Regions from separate parts of the Rhizobium sp. SG570 genome, predicted to be linked through region 1. Evidence: predicted binding sites of a transcription regulator. Region 1 holds the regulator's gene; the other holds the start of a gene.
The links. Region 1 encodes LexA, which represses DNA repair genes until DNA is damaged. Its sites were predicted from a motif close to TGTTCNNNNTGTGTTCNG; they were not measured.
Positions count from the first base shown of each region.

Region 1 (3,417 bases):
ATCCGGCTACACGCTTTGGAAACGGCGCCAGCATCGGGAAAATATTCTTTCGCGCTCCAGGCTCCTGAGCCCGCTGCTGTTCGTTACGCGCTTCTTCGGCGGCATATTGTCGACCTCCTTCATTGGCGGCGCGTCGACGGCGATCTTCTCGATCGAGCATTTTCACCGGTTGGCGACATACGGCCTTGCAGCCAATCTCGCTGCGATGCCGATCGTCTCCGTCGTCGTCATGCCGTTTGGCATGGCGGCCATGTTGCTTATGCCATTTGGTCTCGACGGGCCCTTTTGGCAAATCACCGGCGAGGGACTGGAGTTGGTCATCGCTATCGCCAAAACGGTGGCGGGATGGGGCGGCGATATTACCTTCGGCCGCCAGCCCGCCTGGCTTATGCCGACATTCATCGCAGGCTTTCTGCTCATGACGATGTTGCGAACGAGCGTGCGCCATGTTGGCCTGCTGTTGCTGCTTTCTTCCCTCGGCGTGGCAGCATTCGGCTCTGGCGTGCCCAAACCGGATCTCATGATTTCCGAGGATGGTGTTCTGGTTGCCTTGCGACAGGACGACATACTGGCAACAAATCGCGAAAGACCGCAGGCTTTCATTTTCGAACAGTGGCAGAGAGCGCTGGTTGCGAGCGAGCATCAACCTCCGACTATCCTTCCTGTTGACAGCCGCCTTCCCCAGATAAGCAAGACGGATCATCGCCGGCGATTGAGCGTCGAAGAGCAGGGCGCAGTTCGCAAGGCAATGGATGAAGCACTCGACCAGGCCATGCAGGGCAGTTTTGCTTGCCAAAAGGGCGCATGGTGCGTCGCGATGCTTGAAAATGGCGCGATGCTGGTCACCATCGAGGACGCAGCTTACCTGTCGCCGGCCTGCGATACGGCCAATATCGTCGTCACTCCCGTACGACTGCGCCTGGATCGCTGCCGCTCCGGCGCCATGCTTTTCACAGGCGCCACATTGCGGCAGACAGGGTCCATTGAGATGGACCTCAGCACCGACAAGCCAAATGTGGTAACTGCGTTCGAAAATCCACAGCGCCCATGGGCTCGGCACAGAACATACAATTGGCGCACAGGCACATTCGGCGCGCCGATCGTCCGAGCATCACCGGTCAGTGATAACGGCGAATGAGGCCAACGAGCTTGCCTTGCACCTTGACGCGATCCGGCCCGAAGATGCGGGTTTCATAAGCGGGATTGGCTGCCTCGAGCGCGATGGAGGCCCCCTTGCGGCGGAAGCGCTTCAACGTCGCTTCCTCGTCGTCGACGAGCGCGACGACGATATCGCCCGGATTGGCAGTCGTTGCATTGCGAATGATGACCGTATCGCCGTCAAAAATGCCGGCATCGATCATCGAATCGCCTCTTACTTCCAGCGCATAGTGCTCGCCCGAGCCGAGCATGTCGGCAGGGACGGTTATGTCGTGGGTATTATTCTGGATGGCCGAGATCGGAACGCCAGCGGCGATGCGGCCCATGACCGGTACCGAAACAGAACTGTTCTGGTCGTCGTTCGCAACTTTTGGCGGAGCAGGCGGCGCAACTGGCTGAGGTTTGCCGAGGCTGCCTTCGATGACGCTCGGCGAAAAGCCGCGGCGCGGCTGCAGGCTTGGATTATAGGCATCCGGCAGCTTGATGACCTCAAGCGCTCTGGCCCTGTTCGGTAGCCGGCGGATGAACCCTCGTTCCTCCAAAGCCGTGATCAGACGGTGAATACCGGATTTGGATGCAAGATCCAGCGCGTCCTTCATCTCGTCGAAAGATGGTGGCACGCCGGACTCCTTCATCCGTTCGTGAATGAAGAGAAGCAGTTCCTGCTGCTTGCGCGTCAACATCGTCTTGGAACCCCAGAATCGAGAAAAGCGTGAAACAAATCCAGAACGGACACTATATGTTCCATATGTGTTCCGCAAGTACTTAAATTTCGGTAAAGCTTTGCACGGACAGTTAAATATTCGACATCACTGGGTGGACCCGATAAAAGTCTCATATGGTTATATCCGCGCTAACATATCGGAAAACATAAGGAAATGCTGTTTAGCCCTTCATTGGGCGCATGCAGCCTACCTTGAGTAGCTGACGCATGGATGAAAGCCATTTTCACGACATGCGATTCCGGTACCGATCAAAGAATCAGCCGCATGATCTAGCGTCTTCGACAGGACATGCGGTCGTCTTGCGCCTCTATCGTCTTGCTTTCATCTTGAATTGGAGGATGGATGGGCGCAAACCTGCGGGCGCAGGAAAATAGGAGACATCATGACTTTGTCGCCGCATCCGCTGGATCATCTCGTATTGCCGACCGTCAATCTCGCTTTGGCGCGCGAGCGGCTCGGCAAGCTCGGTTTCACCGTCGCGCCCGACGCCCGGCATCCGTTCGGCACCGAGAATGCCTGTGTCTTCTTTGCGGACAAGACCTATCTTGAACCGCTGGCAGTGGCATCCCCTGAGCAATGTGAGGAGAGCGTCGGCGCGGGGAATGTCTTCGTTGCGCGCGATCAGGCCTATCGCTTCCGGCTCGGTGAAGACGGCTTTTCAGCCGTGGTGTTCGGCTCGGAGGATGCTGTCGCCGATGACGAGCGCTTTCGGGTAAGCGCCATCTCGGCGGGACGCATGCTGGATTTCTCGCGTCCCATGAAAATGCCGGATGGAACCGAGACCGTCGCCGGTTTTCGTCTCGCTTTCGCCGCCGATCTGCGTGCGCCGGATTTTCTGGCCTTCTGCTGCCAGCGCATCAATCCGCTGCCCGCCGATCGCAGCGTGCTGGAGCGCCATGAAAACGGCGTCACCGGCATTGCGCGGGTGGCGATATCGACACCCACCCCGGCCGCGTTCCGCACTTTCTTCGAAGCGATCGTCGGTGAACCCTGGATATCGGAACATTCTTTCGGTCTGACGATCAGGGCGGCCAATGCCGATATCGAGCTCCTGACGCCGGCAGGCATGGAAGCGTTTTACGATTTGCCTGTTCACTCGGACGATCCCGGCTTGCAGGCGCGCGCAATCCTTTTCAAAACACGCGATCTTTCCGTGACATCGTCGCATTTCGCTGCTAACGGCGTCACCTACACGCGTAAGAACAATCGTATATTGACAAGGCTGGCCCCCGGACCGGGCGCCCTGTTCGCCTTCGAGGAGATAGCATGAGCACGAATTCTGAAGTGATCGTCGGCGAGGGAGCCTCCAAGGTTCTGTTTTCCAACACCGCCAAGCTGTCGCTTATTGCTGGTCCGTGTCAGATGGAAAGCCGCGAGCATGCTTTTATGGTTGCTGGCGTCCTGAAGGAACTCTGCGGCAAGCTTGGCATCGGCCTTGTCTACAAATCCTCCTATGACAAGGCGAACCGGACTTCGCTCTCCGGCAAGCGCGGCATCGGCCTTGAAAAATCCATGGAAGTCTTTGCCGATCTGA
Region 1 is NZ_JAAZQI010000002.1:587,576-590,992, forward strand. Features, by position in the region: gene FHT28_RS06690 (ComEC/Rec2 family competence protein) at 1-1,138, shown strand, start outside; gene lexA (transcriptional repressor LexA) at 1,119-1,841, opposite strand; gene FHT28_RS06700 (VOC family protein) at 2,266-3,153, shown strand; gene kdsA (3-deoxy-8-phosphooctulonate synthase) at 3,150-3,417, shown strand, end outside.

Region 2 (3,417 bases), 260 kb from region 1:
CCTGCAGCGAACCGAAGGTGATGATCTGCGCCACCTGCTCGCGGCCATACTTGGCCTGCACGTAGCGGATCACCTCTTCGCGCCGATCCTGGCAGAAGTCGATATCGAAGTCCGGCATCGAGACGCGTGATGGATTGAGGAAGCGCTCGAACAGCAGCGAGAAACGCAGCGGATCGACGTCGGTGATCGTCAGCGCATAGGCGACCAGCGAGCCCGCGCCAGAACCGCGGCCCGGCCCGACGGGAATATCATGCCGCTTGGCCCATTTGATGAAATCGGCAACGATCAGGAAGTAGCCGGGGAATTTCATGCCCTCGATAACGCCGAGTTCGAATTCCAGCCGCTCCCGATAGTCCTTTTCCACATAGCCCGGCGCCATGCCGAGCGAAGCGAGACGCTGATCAAGACCCTCGACCGCCTGAGCGCGCAACTCCGCCGATTCGGCGCGATCAGCCTCTTCCTCATCGTCGGCGGCGCCGGTGAAGCGTGGCAGGATCGGCTTGCGCGTTTGCAGAACGAAGGAGCAGCGCCGAGCAATCTCGACGGTATTCTCCAGCGCCTCTGGCAGATTGGAGAACAGCTTCGCCATATCGGCACGGCTCTTCAGATAGTGATCAGGCGTCAGGCGGAAACGCGTATCGTCCGAGACGATGGCATTGTGAGCGACCGCCATAAGGGCGTCGTGGGCATCGTAATCGTCGCGGGTGGGGAAAAAAGCCTCGTTGGTGGCAACCAGCGGAAGCGCATGCTCATAGGCAAGTGCGAGCATCTTTTGTTCGTGACGGCGATCATAGGTGCCGTGGCGCTGCAGTTCGACATAGAGCCTGTCGCCGAACAGCCGCTTCAGCGTCAGCAGCCGGGATAGCGCCTGTGGCGCATGCCCCTCTTTCAGCGCTATATCGACCGGCCCGCCGAGCGAGCCGGTAAGCGCGATCATGCCCTCGGTGCCGATCTCCTCCAGCCACGAGGCGGTGATGTGAACGGCATGGTTGCCTTCGCCCCCGAGGTAGGCACGGCTGATCAGATCGACAAGACGCTCATAGCCCCGCTCCGTGGCGGCGAGCAGGACGATGGAGGGCAGCTTGGCAAGGGCCTGTTGCGGCCCGCGCTTTTCGCCTTCGCCACCATCCTCCATGTCGATCGATACCTGGCAGCCGATGATCGGCTGCAGCCCCTCCTCCATCGCCTTCTGGGAAAACTCCAGGGCGACGAAGAGATTGTTGGTATCGGTGATGGCAATAGCCGGCTGATTGTCGCCGGTGGCCTTGGCCAGTATCTTCTTGAGCGGCAGCGCTCCCTCAAGCAGGGAATAGGCGGAATGAACCCGGAGATGCACGAATTCCGGCGCCTCGCCAACTGGCGCAATCGCTGCACCGCTGCCACCCTTATCCGCCATCTCATACCCTTCCGCATGCCTGAATGAATCACCGCCATTCTCGGCATTGCGGACGACAAAGTCCATGAGTTGCTCCCATCAAACTCGGGGGCAACGTGCTCGTACGGGAATAAAATTCACATCGCCATCATGATGAGGGAAAAGCTGGCGACGAACATCACGATGGAGGTGAATGCTGCAACGTCTCGAATGATATCGGTCATTTACGCGCTCCTTACTCGTTATGTTTCTTTTTTGTTCTATTTTTGTTCGGGAGTCAATAGATGCATCAATAAATTTCATCGTCCGATATTTCGTCTTGCCGATGGACGCTCGATCAACCCGAGGCTATGCAGGGACAAAGGGAGATCATCATGAAATTACTGACTTATGCCGTCTTCGCCCTGCTTTCGGTTGCGACCACTGCGCATGCCGGGGACGCCATTGCGCCCGACCGTATCATCGACGCGGCGATCGGCGACTGGAACAAGGACGGCAAGCCGGATCTCGCCCTGCTGGTCGCATCGGCTCCCGACGATCAGGCCGATAATCCGATCGGCATCTACATTTACCTGCGCGGTGGCGAACATGCGCTGCTGAATCTGGCAGTCAGCGCGCCGAACAAGATATGGGGCAGCGTGGGGCCTGACGGCATGGTCGGCCAGGAACCGTCGATCGCGGCGCTGCCGAACGGATCCATCACCGTCACATCGCAAAATGACAGCGTCGGACGCGACCGCTGGGAGCAGACGCTGACACTCGCCTACCGCAACAACAGCTTCGTCGTTGCCGGCTATACCTATGTGTCCCGCGATACGCTCGAACCCGATTCCGGCTACAACTGCGACTACAATGTCCTGACCGGCAAGGCGACAAAGAACGGCAAGGATATCAAGGCAGACGCCAAAACGGTCAAAATCGAGGACTGGCAAGACGACTTCGGCCAGAAAATCTGCGGAGACGGACAATAGCAAACACAGCGTCTGTTCACTATATGTTCTTTACACGCTGCACATTCCATGGCATTGTGGTCGCTCACCATCATTGGAGAGGGCCATGCCGGATCTTGCCGAGCTGAACGATTTCATTGTCATCGCCAAGGCCGAGACCTATGTCGGAGATGGCGAGAGACTGCCGTCCTGCCGAAGCGGCTCGCATGACATCGGCTATGCCAATGGCCGCTGGCGCTATCTCGACAGCTATTTCGGCGGCACGGATTTCGCCGGGCAGGAGCTGGTCTGGCATGACGACGAGCCGGTCTGGGCGATGAACTATTTCGGCCGCATCGTCGAGCCGGACCTGATCGACGGGCGGAGCGCCGGCATGGTCATCAAATCAGCGCTGCTACGGCTCTATCTCGATGAAAAACGCTTTCTCGGCGGCTTCGAATTCGAACACGCCTTCGGCCGTTACGTCGATCGCAGCACCGGCGGCTGCGACCATTTTATCGGTCACGAGGTCATCATGGTGAAGGAGCGCAAGGCCTACGAGCTGGATTATCGCGGCGGGCTGATCGTTCCGTAACGGGCGATCAGACCTCGACCACCTTGCCTTCGCTCAATGTGACGCGGCGGTCCATACGGACTGCGAGTTCGTGATTATGCGTGGCGATCAATGCCGCCAGACCCGACTGCCGCACCAGCGCTTCAAGGGCATCGAAGACATAATGTGCCGTTGCGGGATCGAGATTGCCTGTCGGTTCATCGGCCAGCAGTACCAGAGGCGCATTGGCGACGGCGCGCGCAATGGCGACGCGTTGCTGTTCGCCGCCGGACAATTCGGCCGGGCGATGATCGCCGCGGTGGCCGATGCGCATGTAATCGAGAAGCTGGGCGGCGCGCTCACTCGCCTCCTTGCGGGAGAGACCTGAGATCAGTTGCGGCATCATGATATTTTCAAGCGCCGAAAATTCCGGCAGCAGATGGTGGAACTGATAGACGAAGCCGATTTCGCTGCGACGGACAGCCGTGCGCTTGTCGTCGGACAGGCCTTCACATGCCTGACCATTGATCAGCACTTCGCCGCTATCGGGATGCTCGAGC
Region 2 is NZ_JAAZQI010000002.1:328,723-332,139, reverse strand. Features, by position in the region: gene dnaE (DNA polymerase III subunit alpha) at 1-1,396, opposite strand, end outside; gene FHT28_RS05350 (hypothetical protein) at 1,750-2,346, shown strand; gene FHT28_RS05345 (DUF5680 domain-containing protein) at 2,432-2,899, shown strand; gene FHT28_RS05340 (ABC transporter ATP-binding protein) at 2,907-3,417, opposite strand, start outside.
Region 2: dnaE (DNA polymerase III subunit alpha) is a predicted target of LexA. The motif match lies at 1,632-1,649, and genes of this name have one in related genera.